3 regions of the Virgibacillus sp. Bac330 genome follow, and region 2 is predicted to be linked to each of the others. Evidence: predicted binding sites of a transcription regulator. Region 2 holds the regulator's gene; each other region holds the start of a gene.
What was found. Region 2 encodes CtsR, which represses protease genes until heat stress. Its sites were predicted from a motif close to ATGGTCAATAAAGGTCAAACA; they were not measured.
Positions count from the first base shown of each region.

Region 1: the regulator CtsR is predicted to act here: its motif matches at 7,878-7,898, upstream of clpP (ATP-dependent Clp endopeptidase proteolytic subunit ClpP).
Region 3: the regulator CtsR is predicted to act here: its motif matches at 8,397-8,417, upstream of D9780_RS13235 (ATP-dependent Clp protease ATP-binding subunit).

Region 1 is NZ_CP033048.1:2,383,407-2,394,276, reverse strand. Features, by position in the region: gene D9780_RS11220 (glycerol-3-phosphate dehydrogenase/oxidase) at 1-299, shown strand, start outside; gene D9780_RS11215 (tetratricopeptide repeat protein) at 732-1,730, shown strand; gene trxB (thioredoxin-disulfide reductase) at 1,819-2,772, shown strand; gene D9780_RS11205 (NUDIX hydrolase) at 3,241-3,711, shown strand; gene rapZ (RNase adapter RapZ) at 3,763-4,644, shown strand; gene yvcK (gluconeogenesis factor YvcK family protein) at 4,646-5,605, shown strand; gene whiA (DNA-binding protein WhiA) at 5,786-6,730, shown strand; gene D9780_RS11185 (HPr family phosphocarrier protein) at 6,940-7,194, shown strand; gene clpP (ATP-dependent Clp endopeptidase proteolytic subunit ClpP) at 7,229-7,816, opposite strand; tRNA gene D9780_RS11175 (tRNA-Arg) at 8,039-8,111, shown strand; gene D9780_RS11170 (RidA family protein) at 8,565-8,963, shown strand; gene D9780_RS11165 (NRAMP family divalent metal transporter) at 9,494-10,723, opposite strand; gene D9780_RS11160 (LamB/YcsF family protein) at 10,743-10,870, opposite strand, start outside.
Region 2 is NZ_CP033048.1:4,075,540-4,086,409, reverse strand. Features, by position in the region: gene gltX (glutamate--tRNA ligase) at 1-72, opposite strand, end outside; gene D9780_RS19015 (PIN/TRAM domain-containing protein) at 379-1,476, opposite strand; gene radA (DNA repair protein RadA) at 1,686-3,059, opposite strand; gene clpC (ATP-dependent protease ATP-binding subunit ClpC) at 3,760-6,186, opposite strand; gene D9780_RS19000 (protein-arginine kinase McsB) at 6,205-7,269, opposite strand; gene D9780_RS18995 (protein-arginine kinase activator protein McsA) at 7,266-7,814, opposite strand; gene D9780_RS18990 (CtsR family transcriptional regulator) at 7,829-8,296, opposite strand; gene D9780_RS18985 (MgtC/SapB family protein) at 9,086-9,784, opposite strand; rRNA gene rrf (5S ribosomal RNA) at 10,017-10,132, opposite strand; rRNA gene D9780_RS18975 (23S ribosomal RNA) at 10,290-10,870, opposite strand, start outside.
Region 3 is NZ_CP033048.1:2,857,376-2,868,245, reverse strand. Features, by position in the region: gene D9780_RS13270 (Uma2 family endonuclease) at 236-802, shown strand; gene D9780_RS13265 (MFS transporter) at 970-2,145, opposite strand; gene D9780_RS13260 (OsmC family protein) at 2,479-2,871, shown strand; gene D9780_RS13255 (YfkD family protein) at 2,991-3,734, shown strand; gene D9780_RS13250 (Na+/H+ antiporter family protein) at 4,069-5,370, shown strand; gene pdaA (delta-lactam-biosynthetic de-N-acetylase) at 5,548-6,339, shown strand; gene mbcS (acyl-CoA synthetase MbcS) at 6,603-8,180, shown strand; gene D9780_RS13235 (ATP-dependent Clp protease ATP-binding subunit) at 8,595-10,727, shown strand.

The sequences.
Region 1 (10,870 bases), 1.7 Mb from region 2:
AGATCTTAGAATTTTACCGTGATAGACAGCAAGAAGCAAGTGCTGAAGGAATTGAACGTTGTCTTTTTGCAGAACTTGTATATGCGTTAGAGTACGAGGCAGCGTATAAGCCTGTAGACTTCTTTATTCGACGAACTGGGGCATTATTTTTTGAAATAGAATGGGTGAAGGCTCATAAAGACAAAGTTATTTCATATATGGCTAAGGTATTACAATGGACGAAGGAGGAAGTAGAGAAGTATACAGATGAATTAAGTTTAGCAATGGAAGAGGCTATTCATCCGGTAGTAAATAATTAAAAACAGAAACGGGCATCTATTAGGAGATGCTCGTTTTTGTTGAAAGTTCACGGAGTTTTGTACAGAGATAAGAAAGTATAAAAATTTGATGTTATGTGATAACCAAATAACCGAATGAGCCACGTCCGACTCCATCGCCCAGCACTTAGGCGACTTCACGAATCGCCTTACGATAAGTCATCATCGTTTCGTTCCTAAATAGGAAGACAGACTAAAGACGTGCTTGCCGGAGTGCGCCGGCATACTCCTGTTGCAGGAGCATGATTCCTAAAACTTTCGTTGATTCGTTCCACTCGCTACGTTGCTAACCGGGCGCTTGCGCCTTTGTTCCTGTAGGATAGCTTCAAGCTTTACTCTTATTCGAACCTATACCAACGTGCTATTAAATATGGTATAATTTAATTTGTATGTCTACAAATTAGGGGGATATTTATGCAGCAAGTTACGAGTAAAACGAAAGGAAAACAAAATAACGTTCTCCCTTTTATTCCTGAAGGTGATTTTTATTTTACAAAAGGTATAGAAGCTTTCCAAAAAAGAAAATTTGATAGTGCTGTCAAGTGGGTAAAAAAGGCAATTGATCACAAGCCTGATGAAACTTTATATCAATGTCAATTATCTATTATATATACGGAAATTGGTGCATATCATGCTGCAAATGACCTTTTAATGAATATACTAAAGGTTTCTGAGAATGTCGATTGTTACTATTTAATAGCAAACAATTTCGCTCATTTAGGCTTATTAAATGATGCAAAAAAGTACGCTCATCTCTATATGGAAAAAGATCCGAATGGCGACTTTAAAGAAGAAGTACTCCATTTATTGGAACTACTAGAAATTGAAGAAGACCTAGAGGATGAAGAGTTGGAAGAAGAGGATGAGCTTCTTATCTACCAGGAAACGGTTTTTTACCATATGGAGCATCATGAGTGGGAAAAGGCGATGCATATTTTAGAGGAAATGCTTGTCTTGTTTCCAAATCAACCAAATATAAAGCATGAATACGCAGAAACGCTCTTTTTTTTAGGTTATGAACAGCGAGCGGTTCATATGGAGCTTGAAGAAATGGAATCAAATCCAACTTCACTATATGGGTGCAGTAATTTAGCTATATTTAATTATTATTTAGGTCAAATGGAAGCATATAATTTCTATATCGAGCCATTACTAAAAGTATATCCAATTCACGAGCAACAAAAATTACGTATTGCAGTAACATTAGCCCGAACAGGGCAGTATGCAGCTGCTGTAGATAGGTTTAAAATGCTTAAAAAAGACAAATTGAATGGGCATCTATCTTATTTTCGCTTTTATGCATTAGCTTCATACCATATAGGAGACCATGAAAAAGCCATGTCTATTTGGAGGGAAGGGTGTAAAAAACATCCTGAACTAAAAAACGAAAATACACCTTGGCATGAGTGTTGAAGCGCCTTGAGCAGAATAATAGACGAAAGTTGTTTTGTTTATTAAGCTAAGTATGGCTGAATTATTTATGAGAAAAGAGGCGAATACAATGTCTGATATTAAAATGTATGATGTAATCATTGCAGGAGCAGGCCCAGCCGGAATGACTGCGGCTGTCTATGCCTCTCGAGCTAATCTAGAGACACTAATGATTGAACGTGGTATACCGGGTGGCCAGATGGCGAATACAGAGGATGTTGAAAACTATCCAGGTTATGATCATATTTTAGGACCAGATTTATCAAATAAAATGTTTGAGCATGCGAAAAAGTTCGGTGCTACGTATGCGTATGGTGATATTAAAGAAGTAATAGATCATGGAGCGTACAAAACGATTGTTGCTGGACAAAAAGAATACCATACGCGAGCACTTATTATAACTACTGGTGCACAATATAAAAAATTGGGCATTCCTGGGGAAGAAGAGCTTAGCGGTCGAGGGGTTTCTTATTGTGCTGTTTGTGATGGAGCGTTTTTTAAAGATAAAAACCTTGTTGTTATTGGTGGGGGAGACTCTGCAGTGGAAGAAGGCATTTATTTAACGCGATTCGCTAACAAAGTAACCATTATTCATCGACGTGATGAATTACGTGCCCAACGTATTTTGCAAGATCGTGCTTTTGACAATGAAAAAATCGACTTTATTTGGGATACTGTCGTAGAAAAAATTAACGAAAGCGCCGGGAAAGTAGGAAGCGTTACGTTAAAGAACAATAACACTGGTGAAACCTACGATCATGAAATTGATGGTGTATTTGTTTATATCGGCATGGTACCTTTAAGTGAACCTTTTACATCGTTGGGTATTACCAATGAGGAAGGGTACATTCCAACCAATGAAAATATGGAAACAAAAATTCCTGGTATATTTGCTGCTGGTGATATTCGCGAAAAAACGTTACGTCAAATTGTTACAGCGACTGGTGATGGAAGTATTGCAGCTGAACAGGCCATTAAATATGTGGAAGATTTAATGGAAGAGTTAAAAGCAACACATTCGTAATTAGAGGTTTCTTTTAAGAAAAATTTACGATTAGTCATTGCTTTTTAATCGCGCTGTAATATAAGCGCAATATTCATGGGTTATAATAAAAATAACTAATTGACCCCCTTTTAATAGATAGATTAGTTAATGGACACAGATCACGTATCTGTGTTTTTTTCTGTTTTTAGACGTAAAGTATAACAAAAACAACAAAGATTTTCCCAAAAACACCCGGGTGATAGACAAGTTTTTGCGAAAAGAAGAAACGAAGACACTCCCGAAATTTGTTCTTGCTGTGTCATGAAGCGAAAAAGTCTGTTTTTCTCTCTCTTTAGTAGCGCCTCATTAGCATATGTTTCCATCTTCATATCATAGCTTGTCATTCTCTTGCTTTTAGGAAGTTTCATTTTCAACATAAAACTAGTATAATTAGATAGGGAAAGAAAGTTTGTTTATTTAGTTTCGGTTCATTTAGAGGTGATAGGAATGCAACAAGTAGCAAATTGCATATTATTAAAACAAGACCACATTTTATTATTAAAAAAACCGAAGCATGGCTGGTATGCAATGCCTGGTGGAAAGATGGAATCTGGTGAAACGATAAAAGAAGCCGTTATTAGAGAATATAAAGAGGAAACTAATTTGACTATTCAAAATCCGCGTTTAGCTGGGGTATTTACATTCAATGTTTTACAAGATGATCAACAGATGAAAGAATGGATGATGTATACATTCACTTGTCAAGACTACAGCGGTAAACTGGCAGATTTTTGTAGAGAAGGAGAGCTGCAATGGGTTCCCGTGAATCAAGTGTTACAGTTACCGATGGCTGAAGGTGACCGGTTAATTTATAAGCATATTCTGGAAAGTAAACATGTTGTATCAGGAACTTTTACTTATACACCTAAAGATGATTTGATTACCTATCGAATAGATGGTTCGTCCGATACGAAGTAATTTTCTAATGTCATTCTGCAAGGAAGCCAATGAAAGAGGGAGATAATGAATATGAGTAAAAATCTTGAAACAAAATTAGTAATTATTACAGGAATGTCAGGTGCCGGTAAAACGGTTGCAGTGCAAAGTTTTGAAGATTTAGGGTACTATTGCGTTGACAATCTTCCTCCTACATTATTGCCAAAATTTATTGAACTCATGAGAGATTCTACAAACAATATACAGCGGGTAGCTATTGTCATGGATTTACGTGCTAGAGAATTTTTTGATTCCTTGTTTGAATCTTTGGATACTTTAGCAGATGAAGAATGGTTAGATGAACATGTTCTATTCTTAGATGCAAAAGATGAAAAGCTTGTCAGTAGGTATAAAGAAACGAGGCGCTCACATCCGCTGGCGGTTGGAGGTTTACCGCTTAATGGAATCCGGCAAGAACGAGAAATATTGGATGAACTAAGAGGAAGAGCACAAAGAATTATTGACACGACGAATTTAAAGCCGAGAGAGCTTCGTGAAAAGATTGTTCAAAAGTATTCAGAAGAAGATCAAGAAGTATTTTCTGTGCACATGGTTTCATTTGGTTTCAAATATGGTCTACCAATTGACGCCGATCTTGTATTCGATGTTCGTTTTTTGCCGAATCCTCATTATGTAACGAATTTACAACCATTAACAGGTTTAAATAAAGATGTATCTTCTTATGTATTTCGATGGACAGATACACAAAAATTTATCGTAAAAGTACTTGATTTATTGCAATTCATGTTACCACAATATAAAAAAGAAGGAAAGTCACAATTGGTTGTTGCCATTGGTTGTACTGGTGGGCAGCATCGCTCCGTCGCACTGGCTGAACATTTCGCTAAAGAATTGCATAAAGATTATATTACACACGTCACGCATCGTGATATTGATAAAAGAAAGGGACAATAATATGACTGAGGAGAAACGTCCGAATGTAGTAGTTGTTGGAGGGGGAACGGGGATGCCTGTCCTACTCCGAGGTCTGAAGGATTTACCTATTCATTTAACAGCATTAGTTACTGTAGCCGATGATGGAGGAAGTACGGGAAGGTTACGTAATGAAATGGCAATTCCTGCTCCAGGGGATATTCGTAACGTGATTGCAGCTTTATCTGATGCTGAACCGATGTTAATTGAATTATTTCAGCATCGTTTTGATGTTTGTAATGGCTTATCTGGTCATTCACTTGGAAATTTACTCCTAGCAGCAATGAGTTCGATTACGGGGAATTTTAATATGGGGATTAGAGAAATCTCTCGCGTCCTAAATGTAAAAGGAAAAATATATCCGATCTCAAATGATAACATGTCGCTCCATGCTGAAATGGAGGACGGGACAATCGTGTCTGGGGAGTCGAAAATTCCTTTATCTAACAAAAGAATAAAACGTGTTTTTTTAAGCCCACAGCCTGTTGAACCATTACCGAATGCAGTACGTGCTCTAAATAATGCCGATTTAATCGTTATTGCACCTGGTAGCTTGTATACAAGTATCATGCCGACCATCATTATGCCACAAATAGCAGAAGCAATAAAAAATGCAAAATGCCAAGTGGTATATGTTTGTAATGTCATGACGCAAGAGGGCGAAACTACTGGTTATACAGCTGCTGACCACGTGCAAGCTATTTGTGATCATATTGGAGAAGCAAGTGTTGATGCGATTGTCGTACATAATGAACCCATTGAAAAAACGATACGAGAGATGTATGCAGAAGAAAACGCTTCTCCCGTGGTATATGATATAGAGCGTTTAATAGGTATGGGCCTGCAAATTATAGAGGGAGATATTATTGATCCGACACAGCCTACTTTAAGGCATGATAATCATAAAATTGCATCATTGCTACATTCGCTTTTGAACAAATGAATATTGTAGATAAAAAAGGTGTCACGTCAATTTTGTATTTGAAGAACTAGTGTAATAGGAGCAAGAAAGGAAATAGCTTTCACAGAAAAATTTATTTTAAAAACGAAACAATGTAATCTGTAGCCTTGATGGCCGCCATTAATAGCACCTACTATTGATCTGTAGAAGGGAGGGATAAGTATGTCCTTTGCTTCCGAAATAAAAAAAGAATTAACAGCAATCGAAGTAGATGATTGCTGTAAATATGCGGAATTAGCTGCATTAGTTCGAATGAATGGGACAATTTCAATATCAAAGCAAAAATATACTTTGGATATACAGACGGAAAATGCTGCTATAGCGAGAAGGATTTATTCTTTAATTAAAGCAACTTATAATACAAGAGTGGAATTATTAGTAAGAAAGAAAATGAAATTGAAAAAAAATAATGTATATATTGTTCGTTTGAATGAAGGTGTAAGACCAATTTTGGTAGATCTCCATATTTTGCAAGAACCAATGACGTTTAATCGGGTTATTTCTGATCATCTTATTCATAAGTCTTGTTGTAAGAGAGCTTATTTGCGTGGAGCATTTCTTGCTGGTGGGTCAGTGAACAATCCAGAGACGTCTTCTTACCATCTGGAAATTTTTAATATTTATGAGGAACATAATAATTCATTTTGTGATTTGCTTAACCAATTTGAATTACATGCTCGTAAATTACAACGAAAAAACGGGTATATAGTTTATATAAAAGAAGCAGAAAAAATTTCAGAATTCTTAAGTATAATTGGTGCTTATAATGCTCTATTTAAATTTGAAGATGTGCGTATTGTTCGAGATATGCGCAATTCGGTTAACCGTATTGTTAACTGTGAAACAGCAAACTTAAATAAAACAATTGGAGCAGCTTTTCGCCAAATTGAAAACATACAGTTCATTGATCGTACAGTTGGTTTGGAGCAGTTACCAGAAAAGCTCAAGGAAATTGCTGTTCTCCGTGTAAAACACCAAGAAGTTTCCTTGAAAGAATTAGGTGAATTAGTAGAAAGTGGTAAGATATCTAAATCAGGTGTAAATCATCGTTTGAAGAAAATCGATGACTTCGCCGAAAAAATTAGAAATGGCGAGTTTGTACCTTAATCTTTGCTTACAAAATGTACCATGATATAATGGTTGTAAATTATAAATATTTTGCATAGATAAGATAACATGGAGAGGGGTTCCTCTCTTCCATGTTGTAGTAATAGTTTGCATAAAGTAAAAGCAATATGGGAAGGCTTTTAGGTTGATTCTAGCGATATCAGAGGGTAATGATAACGCTTACTGTAGAGGGAGAGAGGATGATCTAATTGGTTGAACGGATAATTAAAGTAAATCTTTCTACTGGTCTACAAGCTAGACCAGCAGCGGAATTTGTTCAAGAAGCAAATCGTTTTCATGCTCATGTTTTTATTGAAAAAAATGGGAAAAAAGTGAACGCAAAAAGCATTATGGGATTAATGAGCATAGCTATAGTTGCTGGAGAAGAGATTACACTTATTGCTGACGGAACAGATGAAGAACAGGCTATTGAAAGGTTAACAAAGTTTGTTTCTGAAACATAGAAAGCCACCCAAAAAGGGTGGCTTTCTATGTTCTTTAATCAGGTTTACGCTCTAGTACCTTATCAATTAAACCATATTCTACAGACTTTTCAGCTGTCATGAAGTTATCGCGATCTGTGTCACGTTCAATGACTTCAATTGGCTGTCCTGTTCGTTCAGAAAGGATTTGATTAATTTTTTCACGCATTTGAATGATTCGACGTGCATGAATCTCTATGTCTGTTGCTTGCCCTTGTGTTCCACCTAGTGGTTGATGAATCATTACCTCACTATTAGGTAATGCGTAACGTTTGCCTTTGGCACCCGCAGTTAATAGGAATGCCCCCATAGATGCTGCCATTCCTGTACAGATTGTAGAAACGTCTGGCTTAATGAGTTGCATCGTATCGTAAATTGCCATGCCGGCAGTGATTGATCCACCTGGTGAGTTGATGTATAGTGAAATATCTTTTTCAGGATCCTCTGCGTCTAGAAATAATAATTGGGCTACAATGGAATTTGCAACGTTATCGTCAATCGCACTTCCTAACATAATGATTCGATCTTTAAGTAAGCGTGAGTAGATGTCATAGGCGCGTTCACCGCGGTTAGTTTGTTCAATTACTGTTGGTATTAAATTCATAACAATTATCCTCCTCTATCTATTCGTATATCTTTGATATCGATATATTTATCATAACTAATAGGTCAAATAAGGTCAAACAATAAACATTGAAGTTTGACAAATATACTTCCATTTATTCCCGTTTTCTATGAAAATAAACATACAAAAGAAAAAAGGGGTTGTCTATTATTAGAATACAGGTTATAATATCCTATGTGTCTTCATTCAAAATAAAAATATGCGCCCGTAGCTCAGGGGATAGAGCAACGGTTTCCGGTACCGTGAGTCGGGGGTTCAAATCCCTCCGGGCGCGTAAAAAAGATTTTATATCCGAGAAAACCATCGGAAGTTTTTATGGTATCTCATACTGTAATTTTTTATGATATTAGATGACTAAAACGTCTCTTTTTATTACTGTCTATGTAAGTAATAAAAGGGGCGTTTTTATTTTTTCTATAAAGGAATAGTTGTGCAGTACAAGTGCAGCATGCCAAAAAATGAATGGAATTAAAAAATCTAATGAGGTTAATTCTTAATGCTATAATTGTGGATTTAAAAAGAATGTGGTATATTGAATAAAGAATTTACTTTGTCATCTTTAAGGAAGGAGTATCTAGCTCATGAAGAAAAAAATACTTGCTTATTTATCAATGGGATATGGATACTCTACTGCTGTTTTTTTCTAAAAGTTATATAAATTGGTGAAGTGTGCCCAAAATAGCTTTTGAAGAATAATAGTAGAATAATTTGATGGCGAGGTAATAAAATGAACGGAAAAATTACTAGAAAAAACCCTGTAACAATGCCCACTCCAGTGGGTAACTATACGCATATTACAAGAATACCTAAAGAAGCAGATCTTTTTGTAACCTCAGGGCAAATTGGAGTGGACATGAAGGGAGATATCCCGATTGATTTTAACGCTCAAGTTAAAAACACCTTTATTAATATGAAACATGTTCTCGAATCGGAAGCATTAGATGAGAATAACATCATTAAAGTAAATATTTGGGCTACAGAAAAGATCGATTGGGACTATCTATATTCTGAGTGGGATGGCCTATTTGGTGAAAATTACCCTGCAATGACGATTGGCTATATTTCTGAATTAGGCTTACCTGAAATAAAGATTGAAATTGAACTATGGGCGGCTAAGCCTGAATAAAAGTATTTCTTTGCATTTTGGAATTTGTTTTGTATGCACCCTCCATTATTACTCATTTCGTAGCAATGGAGGGTGTGTTTTATATTTGCTGGAAAGTTTCATATTGATGTTGGAGTAATACGCCCTAAAGAACAGGCAAATTAATTACAACTTAGCTTGAGGTGTGGGGGTTCTCTCTATCGGTTCAAGGATACGCTTAATTTGTACTATAGTAAACTACCATGGCACGCATTTCGAGCCAGCATCTATTATGGAAATAACTAGTAAATGAAGTGGACGAACCGCAGAAGCCAGCATAAGTCGTTCACATGGGAAGCATTCAGCTGTTTTTGCGTAAATTTCTACTTCCGAAATCCGGGTTTTAAACTTACGAATGAAGGGAAAGGATTAGCTGCATTTTGAGAAAGATATTGGATAGGATCCGTGTGCATTTATAACTCCCACACAGATATGCGAGGGAAAGGAACACAATCCAAAAAGATAGGTTCCTTTCTCCTCGATCTATAAAGATTGGCGCTAACCAAGTTTTTCTAAAAAAACAAAGGAATTTGCTCTACCATTGTTAGAATGCCTAAGTAACCCATCAACACAACTACAATTCCTCCAGTTATTGTTAACCAAAGTGGATGTTTATACGAACCAACAATTTTTTTCTTATTTGCAGCCACCAATAGGGTTCCTAAAGCAAGTGGCAAGATAAGGGCATTTAAAGCCCCTACTAATATAAGCATCTGAACAGGTTTGCCAATGAAAGCAAATGTAGCTGTAGAAATGATAATAAATAAAATGGTAATCCAATTATGATATTTTTCAATCGTTGGACTAAAAGAACGAATAAATGAAACAGAGGTATAGGCTGCTCCAACTATAGAAGTTATAGCTGCTGCCCACATAATTACGCCAAACAGTCGATACCCTATATCACCAACGGCTAGTTGAAAAACGGAAGCTGGGGGATTGCTAGGGTCTATGCTTAGTCCTTGTGAGATAACACCGAGAACTGCTAAGAATAAGGCCACACGCATTACACCTGTAACAACGATGCCAGTTATAGAACTTTTTGTTACGTAGGATAAATTTTTTTCTCCTTTTATTCCAGCATCTAACAAACGATGTCCACCTGCAAAGGTGATGTAACCACCAACAGTTCCTCCAACTAAAGTAATGATGGCATACATGCTAATTTTTTCTGGCTTTACCGTGTTTATCATCGCTTCTCCAACAGGTGGAGAGGTTTTAAAAGCTACATAGAGCATTAATAATATCATAATAAAGCCAGCAACTTGTACCACTTTATCCATTGCTTTACTGGCCTCTTTTATGGTGAAAATCAAGATAGCAAAAATGGCGCTTATTATTGCTCCATAAATGGGGCTTAAACCGAGCATAGCATTTAAACCTAGGCCAGCTCCAGCAACGTTTCCTATATTAAAAGCGAGACCTCCTAACACGATGAGAATTGCTAAAATAATGCCAAGCCCAGGGAGGACTTTATTAGCAATTTCTTGACCTCGTAGCTCTGTTACTGCAATAATCCTCCAAATATTTAGCTGTGCAAACACATCTAATAATAAAGAAACGAATATGACAAAGGCAAAACTTGCAGCTAACTGTTGTGTAAATACAGTCGTTTGTGTTAAAAATCCTGGACCTACTGACGAAGTCGCCATTAAAAAGGCTGCTCCAAGAAGAATGCTTCTGTTAGATTTCTTTTTCACTTTTTTTGTCTCAAGTTGAGAATGTATTTTCTTTGCAGTCATGTAGTTTTTCCTTTCTCAATTAAACTGGGGAAATTCGGATGTTGTGTTTTTGGAACGCATCGGTTATATAAGCAGCAAATTCAAGAGCATGTTTACCATCTCCATGGATACAAATGGTATCTGCTTTTAGTGGAACAGCATTGTTTT
Region 2 (10,870 bases):
TGTACGTGCGTTTCCGATATGCAAATGACCTGTTGGACTTGGTGCATAACGTACTCGAACCTGATTCGTCATGGTCCTTCCCCTTTCTACAATTAAACATGAATTAGATAAATTTAGCTTACCGCCAACTCTTTAGGCGGAAAAACGCTGTTGTTTTTCTTATACTATAAACCTTAAGACTTTATACTTTCCTAAGGTAAAAGAAAATGAATCATACTCCTATGTTTTAGAAACTTAAAATGTGATACAGGATATTTCCTGTATGACTAAGGCTTGCTTTTAAAATTCTATATTAAATTATACGGTTCTTGCTCGTATAACAAAAGTGATAACAATGATTGTTATCACTTTTGTTCATCCTTTATATGTTATACCTTTTTATAGAGCTTTTTCAAGTAATTTTGGTTTTGCAAATATCATTCGTCCAGCAGACGTTTGCAAGACACTCGTAATTAACACTTCGATTGTTTTGCCAATATAGTCTCTACCTTCTTCCACAACAATCATGGTTCCATCATCAAGGTAAGCGACCCCTTGATTATGTTCTTTCCCATCTTTTATAACATGTACGGTTAATTCTTCCCCAGGCAAGACAACAGGCTTCACAGCATTCGCCAAATCATTAATGTTTAATACAGACACACTTTGCAAGTCACAAACTTTATTCAAGTTAAAGTCATTGGTTACAACGATCCCGTCAATTACTTTAGCCAATTTGATTAATTTGCTATCCACCTCATGAATATCTTCGAAGTCGCCTTCATAGATTTCCACTTTTACAGGCAAATCTTTCTGAATCCGATTTAACACGTCTAAACCTCTACGTCCACGGTTTCTCTTTAATACATCAGAGGAATCAGCAATATGTTGCAGCTCGCCAAGTACGAATTGCGGAATAACAACCGTTCCTTCCAAGAAGTTCGTCTGACAAATGTCAGCGATCCGTCCATCAATAATGACACTTGTATCCAATATCTTTGCTTTAGGTTGTATGGTTGTATTTGTTACATCACTTTCTGGGATTTTTCGCTTTTCTTTTTCCTTACGATTCATATTAAATAAATTGACAATATCTTCACGACGGCGAAAACCGACTTGAAAACCTAGATACCCTAATATAATCGTTATAAATAATGGAAGAACTTGTGAAACTAATACATTAAGATCTCCCAAAGGTATGGTGATTAAATACGCGATAATTAAACCAGCCATCAAACCTAACGTCCCTGAAAATAAATCACCAGCAGGTAGACGAATAAGTGCTTCCTCTATCCATTTTAAAAACCCTACAATATAATCGACAAGCCAATATGATATGAGAAAGAAAATAATAGCACCGATCGCCATTCCTATATAGGGAGAGAACATCCAATTAGCATCGGCAATATTTAATAAAGCTAAAAACAAAGGAACATAAAGATAACCTATAGTTCCTCCTAAAATAATGAAAAACAAATGCACAATCTTTTTCATCAGCAATGCCACCTCCTAACTTATATTATTGCCTAAGATGAAAAAAAATAATCCTTGAATAATATTTATAATGAAATAATTTCCATATGATAGTTTATAAACTTCCAAGTATTGAACAAACCTTTAAACGTTGGAGTAAATAAGCATTTTCAAACGCCCTTATCCTACAAACCTTTCATTTATACTTCTTACTAATGAAATAAAAACAAAACTTATCTACTTACCCCGATTTGTAATGCTTCTTGTACCGTGTTTACACCGATAATTTCGATGTTATTTGGCGTTGTCCAACCTCCTAAATTATTTTTAGGACAGATAACGCGTTTAAATCCTAGTTTGGCAGCTTCTTGAACACGTTGTTCAATGCGAGATACCCGTCTTATCTCTCCCGTCAGTCCAACTTCCCCAATAAAAATATCTTCCGGCTTTGTTGGTTGATCACGGAAGCTAGAAGCAATACTAACAGCAATTGCTAAGTCAATGGCAGGTTCATCAAGTCTAACACCACCAGCAACTTTAATATATGCATCTTGGTTTTGCAGCATTAAACCGACACGCTTTTCTAACACTGCCATCAGTAGTGGAACACGGTTCTGATCTACTCCTGTCGCCATTCTACGAGGGTTACCAAACGCTGTAGGAGAGATTAATGCCTGTATCTCTACCAATACTGGTCTTGTTCCCTCCATAGAAGCTACGACGGTAGACCCCGAAGCTCCTTGTGAACGTTCTTCCAAAAATATTTCTGAAGGATTTAAAACTTCGCGTAGCCCTGCCTCCTTCATCTCAAAGATGCCCATTTCATTCGTACTACCAAACCGATTTTTCACACCTCTTAAAATGCGGTACGTATGATGACGCTCCCCTTCAAAATATAGCACAGCGTCCACCATATGCTCTAGGAGTCTTGGGCCAGCAATCGTCCCCTCTTTCGTCACGTGTCCCACAATAAAGATGGGTATTCCATTCGTTTTAGCGATTTTCATTAATTCAGATGTACATTCTCTTACTTGAGAAACACTGCCCGGTGCACTCGTAATCTCTTCACGATAGACCGTTTGAATAGAATCAATAACGACAAATGATGGTTTTATTGCTTCAATTTGATTTGCTATATCAAGTAAATTTGTTTCTGCTAACACATATAACTCGTCGGAAGTTACACCTAAACGATCAGCACGCAACTTCGTCTGTCTCGTTGATTCTTCTCCGGAAATATATAAAACAGACAAACTTTTATCTGCCAATTGAGATGATATTTGCAATAATAGGGTAGACTTTCCAATACCTGGATCCCCACCAACTAGAACGAGAGAGCCTGGTACAATGCCGCCGCCGAGCACACGGTTAAACTCTTTCATATCTGTTGTCACTCTCGGTTCTTGTTGTGATTTAATTGCTGTAATTTTTTCAGGCTTTCCTACTGACCTATTACCTGTTTGAAAGGACTGCTTTTGTCTCCCACCAGTAATTTCAATCTCTTCTACAAACGTATTCCAATTGTTACAACCGGGACACTTCCCAAGCCATTTTGCTACTTCATACCCACATTCCTGACAAACAAATTTCGTTTTACGCTTCGCCAACCTACCACTACCCCTTCACTTATCTATTATATACGATTTTAACAATGATAAAGTTACAGGTTCCTATCAATTTGAATAGGAATTCCATAGTCGTGCCACAAATCTTACCTATTACATACTGCTTAAAGCTAAAAATAGTTTCACTTTTTTCGAAAAGCGCTTCTTGTTGCTTCGCTTTACGTAAAAGCTAGTGTTTTGGTTATTCGAAAAACTTGGTTATCGCCAAGTTTTTAAATAAAATGCATTCGTTTTTCTTATACGATAAACCTTAAAATTTTATGCTCTCTATTGCTTATTTTTATCAGTTTAACATATTTTGGCGTTAAAAGAATGATTCTCATCATCTATATTATTGCAACATAGCAGGACGTTTTCCCTAAACCTATCTATTTTTTTATTAATTTACTTATTGGCAAGTCTTTACGCATAAGCCGTCGTTTTTCTTATACGGTAAAACTTTACAATCTTAAACTTTCCTACAGTACAAATTAGGTCATATTTGTTTCTTATACTTCTTTTCTTTTTCATAAATACATTTCTTAAAGCTCCATCAATTTGGTTCTAAATAAACAATCCTTTCGTGAAGTTACCTCCTCACGAAAGGATTGTTTGTCAGAAAAACTTGGCTATAACAAGTCTTCTTTTTGGCCATGACCATGGCTGCCGATTTCCGTTACTACTTATCATCTTATAGATAAGACTAAGGAAGTATAATAAATTCTCCCTTATTGTTTAAACCAATTTTTACTTTTTGGCCTTTTTCAATTGTTCCTTTTAAAAGCTCTTCAGACAATAAATCCTCTACATTCTTTTGAATCGAACGACGAAGGGGTCTTGCTCCATATTCAGGATCGAAACCTTCATTGGCAATCTTTTCAATTGCCTTATCTGTTAGTGAGAACTCGATATCTTGATCTTTTAAACGTTTTTGCAGTTGTTGAATCATTAGCGTTACAATCTGCTTCATATGTTTTTTCTCTAAGGAATGGAAAACGATTGTTTCATCGATTCGGTTTAAAAATTCTGGTCGAAATGCTTTTTTTAGCTCTTCCGTTACTTTTGATTTCATATTTTTATAATCATGATCTTCTTCCCCTAAATTAAAGCCAACATATTTATTTCGCTTTAATTCGCTCGCACCAACATTCGATGTCATAATTAATACCGTATTACGAAAATCTACCACGCGACCTTTGGAGTCGGTTAAACGACCATCTTCAAGAACTTGTAATAAGATATTAAACACTTCCGGGTGAGCCTTTTCTACTTCATCCAAAAGCACAACGGAATACGGCTTTCTGCGGACTTTTTCAGTTAGTTGACCGCCTTCTTCATATCCGACATAGCCAGGAGGTGAGCCGACTAAACGAGAAGTAGCATGCTTTTCCATATACTCCGACATATCAATTCGAATCATGGCATCTTCATCCGCAAACATAGCTTCCGCTAAGGCACGAGCTAATTCCGTTTTCCCGACCCCTGTTGGTCCTAAAAATATAAACGAACCAATTGGGCGTTTCGGATCTTTCAACCCTGCTCGAGCTCTACGGATTGCTTTAGAAACGGCATTTACAGCTTCTTCTTGGCCGATTACTCGATTGTGAAGGGTCTCCTCCATGTTAAGCAAACGATCGCTCTCATCCTTCGTTAGCTTTGCTACAGGGACACCTGTCCAGATAGATACAACACTTGCAATGTCTTCTACTGTAACCTCCGTATCGGTTTGTCCTTGCTTTTCTTTCCATTTTGTCTTCGTCTCCGCTACTTCTTCACGTAACCGTTGCTCGGAATCACGAAGCGATGCGGCTTTTTCAAACTCTTGACTTTGTACAGCTGCATCCTTTTCCTTACGAACCTCTTCTAACTTATGTTCTAATTTCTTCAGGTTTGGTGGTACAGTATAGGATTTTAAACGCACCTTCGATCCTGCTTCATCAATTAAATCAATCGCCTTATCTGGTAAAAACCGGTCAGTTATATAGCGATCCGATAGATTAGCAGCTGCTTCAATTGCTTCATCTGTTATCGTAACACGATGATGTGCTTCGTAACGATCACGTAAGCCTTTTAAAATTTGGATCGTTTCTTCCAACGTTGGTTCATCAACTTGAATAGGCTGGAATCTTCGCTCAAGCGCTGCATCTTTTTCAATATATTTACGATACTCATCTAATGTTGTAGCACCAATACACTGTAACTCACCACGGGCAAGTGATGGCTTCAAAATATTTGACGCATCAATTGCACCTTCTGCCCCACCGGCGCCAATTAAAGTGTGCAATTCATCAATAAATAAGATAATGTTACCAGCTTGACGAATTTCTTCCATTACCTTTTTCAGACGATCTTCAAACTCACCACGATATTTTGTTCCTGCCACAACCGTTCCCATATCTAGCGTCATCACGCGTTTATCTCGTAATGTTTCTGGTACTTCATTTTGAATAATTTGTTGTGCAAGCCCTTCTGCAACCGCTGTTTTTCCTACACCCGGCTCACCAATTAAAACAGGGTTGTTCTTCGTACGGCGACTTAACACTTGAATAACCCGTTCGATTTCCTTACTACGTCCAATAACGGGGTCAATATTCCCTTCTTTTGCACTCACCGTTAGATCACGTGCTAAGGAATCGAGTGTTGGGGTATTCGCATTGGATTGTTGCGCACGTCCCTGACGATTTGTTTGCGATTCATTACTACCTAAAAGCTGTAAAACTTGCTGTCGAGCCTTGTTTAGGCTAACCCCTAAATTATTTAAAACCCTAGCAGCAACGCCCTCTCCCTCGCGGATAAGCCCTAATAGTATGTGCTCTGTACCAACATACGAATGTCCAAGCTTACGTGCTTCATCTTGGCAAAGTTCTACCACTTTTTTTGCACGTGGTGTATAGTGAATTGTCTGCATTGGCTGTTTCCCTACGCCAATCAGCTTTTCCACTTCTTCTTGAATTTTTGATATTTCTAACCCAAGTGATTGTAATGCTTTTGCAGCAATACCTTCTCCTTCACGGACAAGCCCTAGTAAAATATGTTCTGTCCCGATATTATTATGCCCTAACCTTACAGCCTCCTCTTGGGAGAGTGCGAGAACTTTTTGTGCTCTTTCGGTAAAACGTCCAGACATCATATATTCTTTTCCTCCTATCTATTCCTCTAATTGCAACCGTTGACGAATAAGAGAAGCTCGCAATTGGTCACGTTCGCTAGCTGCTAATGTTTTTTTGGCATAGTGCTGTAAAAATCCTGGTTGAGTCAAAATCATTAGTTCATTTAAAATATTTCTTGATACATTTTTCAATAAACCTACGTCAATACCTAACCTTACATTGGATAAACACGTTGCAGCCTCTTTTGATTCTAAAATTCTTGCATATGCCAATACACCATAAGAACGAAAAATTCGATCTTCCAACTGGTCTTTCGATTGCTCTATTATCCGCTGTCTCGCATAACGTTCCTGTTCAATTAATTGCTTTACAACACTTTGCAAATCAGCAACGATATCCTCTTCTGATTTTCCAAGCGTAATCTGGTTAGATATTTGAAAAATGTTTCCTTGCGCTTCACTACCTTCGCCATAAATACCTCGTACAACGAGACCTAACTGGTTAATTGCTGGTATCATGCGATTGATTTGTTTTGTTAAAACTAACGCGGGCAAATGCATCATAACAGAAGCACGCATTCCAGTTCCTACATTCGTCGGGCAACTCGTCAAGTAACCTCGTTTTTCATCAAAAGCGTAATTGATTTTTTCTTCTAGCCAATCATCAAATTCGAATGCTTGTTGCAGAGCCTCCGTTATTTGAAAGCCTGGGAAATAAAGTTGCAAGCGAATATGATCTTCTTCATTGATCATAAGAGATACTTGCTCATTTTCTGAAATAAGCACAGCTGCAGCTTCAGATTGCTTTGCTAACAACGGACTAATTAAATGTTTTTCGACTAATACTCGTTTTTCAATAGCGGATAGATCACGAATGGATACAAATGCTAAATCTTTATACACTCCATAAGTTTGCCCTTCATACTTTTCTTGAAAAAAACTCCTTATTTCCTCTAAATCTTTTGGATCAGCAGCTATTGGATAAGGTATATTAGCAAAATTTCGAGCAAGGCGAATGCGGCTACTTAAAACAATATCGCTATCTGGACCGTCTTTCCGCATCCACGGGCTAATCGCTTCATTCATAAACTGCCGCAAAGTCATGATTGATCACCTGCCTCTGCCTGACCGTCTTCTTGATTTAAAGCTTTAATTTGATCTCTAACTTTTGCTGCTTCTTCAAATTCTTCATTCTCAATTAATTTTTTCAAATGCAGTTTTAAATCTTCTAGCTGTTTTTTCTTATGCAAATCTCCACCTTGTCGTTTAGGAATTTTCCCATTATGCTTTACATTCCCCGCATGAACTCTTCGAAATATTGAATCTAAACGATCGTTAAAAGTTTCATAACATATAGCACAACCGAATTTTCCTACTTGCTTAAATTGTGAAAAAGTCATTTCGCATTTTGGGCATTGTAAGTCTTTTGTCTGATGATAACTTTCCGTATGTGGATTTGACAAGTTCGAGGTGTCAAAATTAAATAACCCAGAAAGTAAATGATGTAACGAATATCCATCTTCTGAATAGTTCATATACCCTTTTTCCTTTGCACATACATTACAAACATGAACCTCCATTTTTTGCCCTTGAATCACTTGTGTGAAATGAAGGGTTGCAGGACGTTTGTGACATTCTTGGCATTGCATGTTCACACTCCCCTTTATTTATTTAGATACTTAAGCGTTGTAAGCATGGATGTTAATACGCGTGCACGAATTTCATCTCGTAAAGGCAATTGGAATGGAAGCGTCGTTCTTTCAATAGCGCTTAACATAATCTTAGCCTCGCGTTCCGTAATTAACTCTTCTTCAAGTAATCTTTCTAATATACCGACTGCTTTTTGCTGAGATACAGATGGATTAATCATTTCAATAATTTCATCAATTAACTTGGACTCTTCTTGGTGAATAACCCGCATAATTCGAATAAAACCACCGCCACCACGCTTACTTTCCACAATATAACCTTTTTCAGCAGTAAAGCGCGTATTAATTACATAATTAATTTGTGAGGGGACACATTGAAATTGGTCAGCTATCTCACTTCGTTTAATTTCGATTACATTCTTCCCTTTTGATTGAAGGATTTGCTTCAAATAACTCTCAATTATATCTGATATATTACTCATATGCCCACCCCCTTTTGTATAGAGTAACGATTTTGACTTTGACTATCTTTGACTATACTTTTATTATACGGGAATTTAAAGAAGATGCAAATACAATACTATGTTTATTGTAGACAAAAATAACTCATAAAAAACATAATAAAAGAAACCTTCTATGAATGGAGCTTCACGTCAAAAGTCTTGTTAGTACGAGAAACAGTATTATCCTTAGAAAAACTTGGCTTGTCGCCAAGTCTTATGGCGAATAGCGTATTTTTTCTTATAATATAAACCTTTAAACTTTCCTATAGTAGAACAAAGACGCAAGCGCCCGTTTGGCAACGTAGCGACGGGAATGATTTAACTAAAGTTTTAGGAATCATGCTCCTGCAACAGGAGTATGCCGGCGCCCTCCGGCAAGGCCATCTTTAGTCGTCCTTCCTATTTAGAATAAACCGATAATGACTTAGCGTAGGGCAATGAAGTGAAGTCGCCTAGTTGCTGTTCACTGGATCCTTACGGGGCTATTTCGTTGAATCCGTACGCCAAAGCAACAAATTTTATACTTTCTTAACTTTCAAAAAGATACGAACGTATTTCATTCGTACGCGTATTACCCATTTTCAGATCTTGTTATTGACAATTCCCCTGTTTTTCTCTATCCTAACCTTTTTTAAACAACAATTTGACTTAATCTTCCGCTGATAGTTCAACAAATTGATTATCGTCACTACTTGCTATAGTGTAAAAAAGATGAGTATTCCACTATATGGAGTTCTCATCTAAATACATTTTTATAAGATATGCTTTTTATTTTAATTCAGTAACATTTTTAACCTGGTTAATACGAGAAATATCATCAAATAAAGTTAAACGTTTTGCATCCGCTATTCCTTCCGTATTAATAAAAATATTACGGTAATTATTATCTGATTTTGATATTTCTACTTTTTTAATAGAAACGTAATGGTTGTCAAACACTGCAACCACTTCATTTACAGGCAAGTCTGGGAGCGTAACTATTTGAATAACATGGGAAACTTTTCCTTTTTTAAATAGACGTTCAAAATTATTAAGGAATATAAGGCTCAGTAATATTATTACCGTTGTTACTACTGCTGCCCCATACATACCAACACCTACTACCAGCCCTAAACCTGCAACTGTCCAAATAGATGCAGCTGTCGTTAAACCTCTTATCGTGCCACCATAAACAATGATGGTACCAGCACCTAAAAACCCAATTCCGCTTATCACATACGAAGGTATTCTTGCGGGATCAAAACGGATATTCTCGTAATGCTCTAGAAAAAATTCAAATCCAAATAAAGAAAGTAACATCATTAGACAAGAGCCAACACCTACTAAAATATGGGTGCGAAATCCAGCTGAATGATTTTTCAACTCCCTTTCAAACCCGATTAATCCAGAAAGGCATAATGCAATAAGTAAACGAGTTAAAATAACATAAAAATGATCTCCCAATAGTTCATTGATTAGTTCTTTCATACTAAGTCCCCCCAATTGTTATAAACATGGCATTTTATTTTATCTATATGTGAACAAGTAGAGGTTTATTTTTAGTGAAGTTCAAATTAAATATAATGTAATGTACTTCTGAAAGTAGATTTTTGATTTTTTCATTTCGCAAAGTGCGTGGCCTTTTTAATCTTTACGAGCACTTATCAGTATAAAATAAAAAAACTGACCATCTTTATGATGAATCAGCTTTTTACTAATCGCCTGGCGGCGTCCTACTCTTGCAGGGACAAAGTCCCAACTACCATCGGCGCTGGAGAGCTTAACTACTGTGTTCGGCATGGGAACAGGTGTGACCTCTCCGCCATTACTACCAGGCAAAGTTGCTATCTGTTATGTTGTGCTTCAAAGAGGCACAAATCTTATTATAATCGTTTTTGTGAAAAAATCAAGATCTTTGTTGAAAAAAGTCATTTTTTCCTTGTTACCTTGAAAACTAAATAAGAGATCATTCAACGTACATCTACCAAAAAGGTTAGTTAAGTCCTCGATCTATTAGTATTCGTCAGCTCCACGTGTCACCACGCTTCCACCTCGAACCTATCAACCTCATCATCTCTGAGGGATCTTACTCACTTATAGTGATGGGAAGTCTCATCTTGAGGGGGGCTTCATGCTTAGATGCTTTCAGCACTTATCCCTGCCACACGTAGCTACCCAGCTATGCTCCTGGCGGAACAACTGGTACACCAGCGGTGTGTCCATCCCGGTCCTCTCGTACTAAGGACAGCTCCTCTCAAACCTCCTGCGCCCACGACGGATAGGGACCGAACTGTCTCACGACGTTCTGAACCCAGCTCGCGTACCGCTTTAATGGGCGAACAGCCCAACCCTTGGGACCGACTACAGCCCCAGGATGCGATGAGCCGACATCGAGGTGCCAAACCTCCCCGTCGATGTGAACTCTTGGGGGAGATAAGCCTGTTATCCCCGGGGTAGCTTTTATCCGTTGAGCGATGGCCCTTCCATGCGGAACCACCGGATCACTAAGCCCGACTTTCGTCCCTGCTCGACTTGTAGGTCTCGCAGTCAAGCTCCCTTCTGCCTTTACACTCT
Region 3 (10,870 bases), 1.2 Mb from region 2:
ACAAAGGTTTACCGTATAAGAAAAGAAAAACTACAGCTTTTGCCAAGTACTATGGGGAAAGCTGTAGTTTTTCTGCTCTAGGAGTAAAAGTTTATTCTATCACAGTAACTGTACCTAAGGTTTGCTTAACATGTGTATGAACATTACAACGTGATACCGACCCTTCCTCAAGTTTGGTGTAACTTTTCAAATGACAGATAATACTATACAATTAAAAAAAAGGGGTGTGAGTAAAATGAGTTTACCAAATGGAGAACTTGTCTCCTTAAAAAAGTTTTACCAAATGCGGCAGCAGACCGATCAGCTTCTGGAATATATTGATGGCGTCGTTTACATGTTGCCCCCACCCTCCACCGTTCATCAACGGCTATCTATGCGATTAGCCGCGCAATTATATAACCTATTAGAAAGCGGTGATTGTGAGGTTTTTTCGGCGCCGTTTGATGTGAAACTAAGTAATGAAAATATTCCTGGAGATAAAGTGGTTATCCCTGATTTGTCTGTCATCTGTGACAAAAGTGGCTTGGATGATCAACAATATACAGGTGCTCCTACAATGATTATTGAAATAATTAGCCCATCCAATCAGGCGCATGACCTTATTACCAAATTGAATTTATATATGCAGTATGGGGTCAAAGAATATTGGATTGTGAACCCCCTGCTCAACACAATCATGGTATATGCCTTAAATGAAAAAGCGAAATACGAACAGAAAGACATTGTCCGTGAAAAGGGTATTGTGACATCATCAGTGCTTCCTGATTTTTCAGTTGATGCTGAGAAGTTTTTTCAGCAATAACAGCGTTACGCGGAGAGGGTTCTCTTGTCCCTAAAAAAGTCAGTCCAAATGTAACATCTGGGCTGACTTTTTGCGCGCTATAGGAAATAAAGAAATCCGCTCCCTCTCGTCAAAAATTCGCTCGTCGTAGCGCTAAACTCGCTCAATAAGTTCTAATAATTTCCTTTTTACGTCCCCACTCGATTTGTTTCGTGTTGGGTGTTCTTCTGTACTAACATAGCTACAGTAATCACAATTAAGATAAAGCTTATAAAATAAAAGAATGAAACGCGTTCAAAAACGTCAATAAAATAGCCACCAATAAAAGGTCCGCTAATGCTACCAATACTAAACATGATGCCAACCATTAAATTTCCAGCTGGTAGTAAGTTTCCGGGGAGTAAATCTGTCATATAAGAGATACCTAAGGAAAACAAAGAACCTACACACATTCCTGCTAAAGTGAACAAGATAAATAAAGCAAGGATAGAAGACTCTAGAACGGCAGTAAACAGGAAACATAGCGAACCGAGTGATAATACAGTTATTAGTACCGATCTTCTACCAAATTTATCGCTTAATGCACCTAATGGAAATTGGGTAATTAAGCTCCCTGCAGCAAAGCAAGGAATAATAAGTGAAAGTGTGTTAACTTCATGGCCAATGCGGAGGCCATAGATAGGGAAAATGCTATGTAAAGATGCCTCTAAGAAACCATATCCAAAACCAGGTAACATTGCAATCCAGGCTATTTTAAAGGTTTGTTTAAAGCGTTGTATTGAACTTGTCGGATAAACTGGGTCTACAGATTGTTCAGGCCATTGATTACGAAGGAAAAACAATAATAGCCAGACGGTGAAGCTCAAAGCTGCAGAAGCTAGAAAAGGCACCGATTGGTGAATGGATAAAAGTCTTGTCATTAATGGACCTATAGCAAAACCTGCTCCAAATGATAAACCATAAAGAGCAATACTTCTTCCTCTTGTTTCCGCTGTAGCTGTTGCGGTTATCCATGTTTGTGTGCCAAAGTGCAACATCTGGTCACCAATTCCTATAATAAGTCGCAATATAAACCAAAACCATAAAGACTCCCATACTGGAAATATAGCCAAAGAAAGAATGACGAGCAAACCGCCGACAAAAATCATTGGTTTAAAACCAAATTTTCGCATGGGCTTTTCCATAAATGGAGAAGCGATTAAAACGCCGATATATAACCCTGTTGCATGTAAACCGTTAATGGAAGAGGCTACGCCATTTTGTTCAAGAATAATAGAAATTAATGGTAATAACATTCCTTGTGAGAAACCGGATATGAATACAAGTGCAATTAATATCCATAAACGATATTTGGTCAGTTGCATGATGGACTCTTCCCTTCTGAGTGTTTCTCTGTTGTTTGTTGACTTGGCAACTCTTTAGGATGCTTGAGCATGAAACAGAAATCTTCACCTGATGACGTATTTTTGGGTGAAATTTGATTATGTGTATATGTTTTTATAAAGATTGTAGCTTTCTAAAACGACAAGGTGGTAAACAGTTATTTGCCCAATCAAACGGTTGATTCGATCCTTATAATTGGATAAACCTAGCAATAATTTACTAGGAATAGAGGAAAAGGTCAATTATTGTGAATAAATTAGCCATATCGTTTATGATAAAAAGGAGAAGTATAATAAAAAATAGGAGGGAAGTTTATGAAATTACATTTAAAAGAACATGGTTTTAGAACTGAATTAGACTTTGGGCAGTTAGATATTTCTGGAGATGAGGAATTTGGTTTTCGCCCGTATCAACTAATGGTTGCTTCGATCGCTAGTTGCAGTGGTTCAGTCTTTCGTCAAATCCTTCAAAAGCAGCGCACAGACGTTCATGACATGCAAATTAATGCTACTGTCGAAAGAAATAAAGATGAAGCAAACCGCATCGAGAAAATAGCGCTTACTTTTATTATTAAAGGTAGCCATTTAGATGCAGAAAAATTGTACAAAAGCTTACATGTAGCCCGTAATAACTGCTCTATGGTGCGTTCTGTGGAGGACAGTATTGAAATTGTAGAGAGAATAGAAATTATTGAACTTAGCAGATGATTTGTTCACGTAGGTATAAAATTCATATGTCAGAAAAAGCTAAGGAAAAAGAAAGGGTTTGACATATGAACAGACGGAAGCATTCCATTTTCTTGATTCTTTTTGTTTCTTTCATAGTTATGGCGCTCGAACCAAGTCAAATACTAGCTGAAGAAAAGAAAGAGTCTTTTAAAATCCCTAGCCATGTACTAAATATTTCAAAAGATAATACTTTTCCTAATTCTACAGAGGATGAGGAAGTAATTGAGCCAAGTGAATTAACGAAAGAATTAACAGATAGTTTAGATATTCAAATTGAAAATCCAGTGTTAATTAAAATGTTAAATGAAACAACTTTAAACCCATCTCCAATTGCTTTTGGTTATCGAGGAATGGTTTATCTAGGACGTTGGCCGTTAAATTATGAATCGCTGGAAACAACGATTAATTGGGAATACCAGCAAGTAAATAAAAATGAGTTGAATAATACGAGTGGGTCAGAGCCTCAAGAAATAAACTATATACAACAAGAACAAAAAGAAATCAAAGGAGCATTGACGAATAAAATTAGCAAACCGTCCGATGTGAAAAAAATGATGTTGCTCACAGCAAAAGAAAAAACGGAACTGCCACTTTCGTATCAGACAGTGATTGGAAAAAACACAAAAAAAGATAATACGTATAAAGTGCCAAGTGATAAACTTGCCGTTCTCCAATCGTATGCGCCAGCAGTAAATGAAAAAGGACAAGTTACATTTGGGGAAGTATATGTGAAGTTAAAGGGATCTGATAAATCCATAGCTGTCAAAAACGTGACGAAACAAGGAATTGGAGCCTGGATTCCCATTCAAGATCATGTCTCTTTCTCTTATAAATTAAACTAACGTATTTCTAAACAAGCTATTGCCCTTGCGATGGCTTGTTTACATTTGCTTTAAAAGGGGTCGTTTTCCTTTCCTACAGTGTTAGAATAACTTGGCCTGTGAGCAAGTAATATGTCGACAGCCTCTGTTATTTTTATACATAAATAAAATATAGTTTACGCTGATAAGCTAGTTTTTGATCTAAGGAAGTAAACGTTTGAAAATCATATTTTCTTTACCATGAGCGTATAATAAATTGTAAAATACTGAAAATGTAAGAAGGGGTTGATTTTTTCTCTTTAATACTTTATCATAATGAAGTATTAAAGAGATGCGAAAGTGAGGAAAAAATAAAATGGAATGGGTCGTCCTTATATCTGTTCTCATATTAACCATATTAAGTTTGTTACGTGTAAATGTCATTATTGCTATTATTGCGGCTGCAATTAGTGCTGGTTTGATGTCTGGATTAAATATAAAAGAAGCTGTTGAATTGTTAGTTAGTGGAATGGGTGGTGGTGCCAATACTGCGTTAAGCTATATATTATTAGGTGCTTTTGCTGTAACGATTAGCTATACAGGTATTACATCATTACTAGTAACTTATCTTATTCGAGTATTATCAGGTAAAAAGACGATGCTTTTACTCGTAATAGCAGCTGTAGCATCACTATCACAAAACGTCATTCCTGTTCACATTGCATTTATTCCAATACTTATTCCACCTTTATTGCCACTATTTGATAAAATGCGTTTAGATCGGCGTGCAGTGGCGACGGCATTAACGTTTGGGCTAAAAGCTCCCTATATTCTAATTCCCGCAGGATTTGGTCTCATTTTTCATGAAACGATTGTGGAAAGTATGAAGCAAAATGGTGCGAGCATCACAGTGAACGAAACAGTGTTGGCGATGCTTATTCCAGGTTCAGGGATGATTGTAGGTTTGCTGATCGCTATTTTTATTACGTACCGTAAAGATCGTGTAGTCAATGATGAACTAAAAGAAGAGACATCAAAGGAAGAAACAAAGGCAGTAACATTCAACAAACAACATGTATTTACACTTATAGCAGTTGCTGGTGCTTTAACAGCGCAAATTATAACAAGCAACCTCATTATAGGAGCTCTTACGGGGCTTGTGCTCATGTTTTTATTTTTTGTTATTCCGTTTCATAAAGCAGATCAAGTTGTCAGTGAAGGTATCGGCATGATGGGAACAATTGCTTTTGTCATGCTTGTGGCCTCAGGTTTTGGAAAAGTATTGACAGAAACAGGTTCCGTAGCAGCGCTTGTAGAAGTATCTTCTGGATTTTTAAATCAAAATAAGGCGCTTATTGCTTTCATTTTGTTACTAGTAGGTCTAATCGTTACGATTGGGATCGGTTCTTCTTTTGGAACCATTCCTATCTTAGCCGCATTGTATGTTCCTATTTGCTTAGCTGCAGGCTTTTCCCCATTAGCTACAGCTGCATTAATTGGAACGGCAGGTGCACTAGGCGATGCAGGGTCGCCAGCTTCAGATAGTACATTAGGTCCAACTTCAGGATTAAATGCTGACGGCAGACATCACCATATTTGGGACACGGTGGTACCGACTTTTATACACTATAATATACCCCTATTTATCTTTGGTTGGGTAGCTGCAATTATTTTGTAAACAAGCCTAAATAAAAATACTGTTTGAATTTAAAATCACTATGACATGACACCCCGTAGGAAGCTTTTTATCCTATGGGGTGTTCGTTTTAGTGTTGCTTCCCTTATTGTTTGTGATAATAGATAAGAATAAATAGGCTGAAAATGTGCATAGTAAGATCAAAAAAGGTGATCATCCATGAGAAAAAGATTTTCTATATGTGCAGTTTTAGTTATATTGGCTTCCTTATGTACGCCACTTTCATCTTTAGCGTCTGGCTATGGATGGGGGTACAGTAAAAACGAAGCGCATAAAATCCCTGATATTGGAAAATATGCAAGCCTGCTTGAAAAATACAATGCGTATTATGCAGATTCATCTGGAGAAAAAAATGTATACGTAACATTTGATAACGGCTATGAACAAGGTTATACAGCTGATATTTTAGATGTATTAAAAAAGCACCAAGTTCCAGCAACTTTTTTTGTTACAGGGCACTACGTTAAAGAAGAACCTGAATTAGTAAAACGTATGGTAAGGGAAGGGCATATTGTAGGTAACCACTCGTATCATCATCCTGACTTTACGGTTATGAATAAAGAAAATATAAAAAAAGAATTAGAATCATTGGAGGAAGCAGTTGCAGCAATTTCCGATCAAAAAGATATGAAATATTTACGCCCGCCAAGAGGAATGTTTAATGAAGATACATTAAAATGGGCGAATGAATTGGGTTATATTCACATCTTTTGGTCGCTTGCCTTTAAAGATTGGGAGACAGATAAGCAAAAAGGGTGGAAATATGCATTTGATCAAGTAAAAGAGCAAATTCATCCAGGCGCGATTATTTTATTACACACCGTTTCCTCCGATAATGCAAAAGCGCTTGAAAAAATGATTCGTGCGTTACAAAAACAGGGCTACTCATTTAAAAGTCTTGATGATCTGGTGTTAAGAAATAAACTCCCTGAAGCTATATACGGCTTATAGTTTCCCTTTACAGCGCATTAGGGGAGGGCTTTCAACAGAAGGAAAATTGAAGGTCCTCTTCCATTGTTTGAAACCATCATGCTTGCAAAAACGGAAGGAGCATGCTTAATGACGGGAGATATAGAATTTGGCAAGCAAAATGAAAGTTATGCTCAAGAATGAAGCCAATCATTTTGAAACTAAAGTCACGTGTACATTTTTATTTAAAATTTTCCTAATATTTGATATGATTAGAAAAAGTACTTAAACGAGGAGTTGATAATATGAAAAGAGAAGCACTTATTCCGCCTAAAGCATATAATATTGCCATGGAGATAGAGCGTCACGCAAACTGTAAGAATAAACTAGCACTGATAAAGGAGAATGAATTTGGAGAAACCGACCAGCTTACATATAAGGAGCTAGTAAAGCAAGCTAACCAAATTGGTAACGTTTTCTTAAAAGCTGGCTTAAAAAAAGGTGACAAAATTTTAATTATGGTCAATCGCTCTTTTGAAGCATATGAAGTATATTTAGCTGCATTAAAAACAGGAATCATTATTATTCCTAGCTCTGAAATGTTAAAAACGAAAGATTTGCAATACCGTGTATCACACGGAGAAGTAAGTGGTGTCGTTAGTTTGCATCGTTTCGCAAACCAATTCGAAGGAATACGTGAATATGATCAGTTACATAAATTTGTTATTGGTGCAGCGGTAGATGGATGGGTATTTTTGGATGAAGAAAAGAAACAAGTCAGTGAGCAATTAGAAGTTGTTGACACAAGTAGAGAAGATACCGCTTTTTTACCATACACATCAGGTACAACTGGGAATCCAAAAGGGGTTGTCCATAGCCATGCTTGGGGGTACGCTCATTTAAAGGCAGCTGCATATAATTGGCTTGCTATCCAAGATGGAGATCGTGTATGGGCGACAGCAGGACCTGGTTGGCAAAAATGGGTGTGGAGCCCATTTTTATCCGTTCTCGGAACAGGTGCAACAGGCTTTTTTTACACCGGAAAATTTAACGCTGAAAAACATTTACAATTAATAGATGATTATGAAATAAACATAATCTGCAGTACGCCAACAGAATATCGTATGATGGCGAAAGTTGATAGCCTTCCACATTATAAGCTAACGTCCCTTCATAGCGCTGTATCAGCAGGCGAGCCACTAAACGTTGAAGTAATAGACATATTTAAGCATCATTTTAATATTACTGTACGAGATGGGTATGGACAAACGGAGAACACATTATTGCTAGGGTTTACAAAGGATATGCAGGTGCGACCGGGATCAATGGGAAAGCCAACTCCAGGCAATAATGTAGAGGTAATTGATGAAAATGGTGTTCCGCTAGGCCCAAATGAAGTCGGAGATATTGCAGTGAGATTAGATAGCCCGGCTTTGTTTTCTGAATATTATAAGGATACAGAGCGTACCAGTATGGCTAAACGAGGTTCGTATTATATAACAGGGGATCGTGCTTATAAGGACGAGGATGGCTTTTTCTGGTTTGAAGGAAGAAGTGATGATATTATTATTAGCTCTGGCTATACGATTGGTCCTTTTGAAGTGGAAGATGCGCTTATAAGGCATACAGCCGTACAAGACTGTGCAGTCGTTGCAAGCCCTGATGAAATAAGAGGAAATGTAGTAAAAGCATTTATTGTTCTTCGGGAAGGCTTCCAACCGAGTGATCAGCTAATAGAAGAATTACAAAATCATGTGAAAACGATAACGGGGCCCTATAAGTATCCAAGAAAGATTGAATTTATGGATGATTTACCAAAAACAACATCTGGTAAGACGAGGAGAGTAGAATTACGAAATAAAGAAAAGGTGGTAAATAAATAGACCTATCTTGTGAGGAGACCAAATAAATGGTTCTCCTCTTTTTCTTGGACTATAGAAAGAAATTATAGACCAAACGGACGTCATTTTATCTGCATGGAGAATGAATGATAGTCAAGTTTTCTAATAGAGATTCATTCACCTTGTGATGTTATGATGCATTTGAAAGTGAGCAAAGACCTTGAAAGTCAAATAAAGTCAAAGTATAATAATAGTCGAAAGGTCAAACAAAGTCAAAGTAATGCGTAATTCATTAAAAACAAGCTTAAAACCTCGTATTACAGAAAAAAATAAAAAAGTAATACAAACCCCTTGAAAGTCAAAGAAGGTCAGAGTATAATATTAATTGAAAGGTCAAAGTTAGTCAAAGTCAAACATTGATGAATATATAGGTAAACTTTAAAGGAGGAGTTCCATATGTTATGTCAAAATTGTAAACAAAATGAAGCAACAGTTAATGTAGCAATGCAATTAAACGATCAACATATGCAAATGCATCTATGCAATGAATGCTTCCGTAAAATGCAAGGTCAAATGATGAATGGTAGTAACTTTTTTTCTCAATCCCCATTTAGCAATGCTTATGGGTCATTTGCAGCATCAGGAAATGGTTCACCGAAAATGGGAACACGCACAAGACAACAAGCAGGAAATCAAGGAAATGGTTTGCTTGAACAGTTAGGTAAAAATCTAACTGATGAGGCAAGGGGTGGAAAGATTGACCCAGTAATCGGGCGAGACAATGAAGTGAAACGGGTTATTGAAACATTGAATCGTAGAAATAAAAACAACCCTGTTTTAATTGGTGAACCAGGTGTTGGTAAAACAGCTATTGCAGAAGGTTTAGCTTCAAAGATAGTAGAAGGGGATGTCCCAACCAAATTATTGAATAAAGAAATTTATTTGCTTGATGTAGCATCACTCGTTGCCAATACGGGCGTACGAGGACAATTTGAAGAGCGAATGAAACAATTAATCCAGGAGTTGCAACAACGCCAAGATGTAATTCTATTTGTTGATGAAATTCATTTACTAGTCGGTGCAGGAACAGCAGAAAGCTCACAAATGGATGCTGGAAACATCTTGAAACCAGCGCTTGCTAGAGGGGAGATTCAACTAGTTGGAGCAACCACGCTAAAAGAATATCGTCAAATTGAAAAAGATGCAGCATTAGAACGTCGTTTACAACCAATTATCGTTGAAGAACCAACTCCGGAAGAAGCGGTGCAAATATTAAAGGGTATTAAAGATCGTTACGAAAAATTCCATGAAGTACGCTATTCTGATGAAGTAATAGTAGCTTGTGTAAACTTGTCTAAACGCTATATCCAAGATCGCTACTTACCAGATAAAGCAATTGATTTAATGGATGAAGTTGGTTCTAGACTAAATTTAAATAATTCATCTAAAGATTCTGAGTCTATTCATCATCGTTTAGAAGAAATAAAAAAAGAAAAAGAAGCTGCGGCTGAGCGTGAAGATTATGAACGAGCAGCACACTTACGTTATCAAGAAATTCAGTTGCAAAAACAGTTAGAAAAAGCAAAAGGGGAAGAGCAAGATATAGATGTAGATGTGTCTGATATTGAGTTAATCGTCGAAGAAAAAACGGGTATTCCAGTTACGAAACTACAAGCAGATGAACAAGAAAAGATGAAAAATCTTGCTAAACATTTAGGCGAAAAAGTTATTGGACAACAAGAAGCAGTTAATAAAGTAGCAAAAGCAATACGCCGTAGTAGAGCTGGTTTAAAAGCAAAAGAACGCCCAATCGGTTCGTTCCTATTTGTCGGACCAACTGGAGTAGGTAAAACAGAACTAACAAAAGTGCTAGCTGAAGAATTGTTTGGTACAAGAGATGCGCTTATTCGACTTGACATGAGTGAATACATGGAGAAACATGCTGTATCTAAAATTATTGGGTCACCTCCTGGTTATGTAGGACATGAAGAAGCCGGACAATTAACTGAAAAAGTGCGTCGTAATCCGTACTCCATCGTTTTATTAGATGAAATTGAAAAGGCGCACCCAGATGTACAAAATATGTTCTTGCAAATCATGGAGGATGGTCACTTAACAGATTCTCAAGGTAGAACAGTGAGCTTTAAAGATACTGTCATTATTATGACAAGTAATGCGGGAACTGGAGATAAAACAATAAGTGTCGGTTTTAATAAAGATAAGCACAATTCTGTCTCCACGTTGGAAAGACTAAGTGACTATTTCAAACCAGAATTTCTTAACCGTTTTGATGCGATTATCCGCTTTAATGAGTTAGAAAAAGAACACCTATTAGAAATTGTAGATTTAATGCTTCAAGAGCTACAAGATACCATTGAAGAAAACAATATTTCAATTACCATTACGGACGAAGCAAAAGAAAAGCTTGTTGATGTAGGATATGATGCACGATTTGGTGCACGTCCACTACGAAGAGTAATTCAAGACAAAGTAGAAGACCAGTTAACGGATCTAATACTTGAAAATGAAAATGTAAATCATGTTCAAGTCGACGTCATAAACGACAATATCGTAGTGAAACAAGCTTAAAAATTACAATGAAAAGCTACTGAGCACGAATAAGTGTTCAGTAGCTTTTTTTAAACTATAGGAAAGCAGATTTTATCGTATAAGAAAAACCATTAAGAGTTGGTGGAAGTCTTTGCTTTTCTAATGAAAAATCGTCTAAGGTG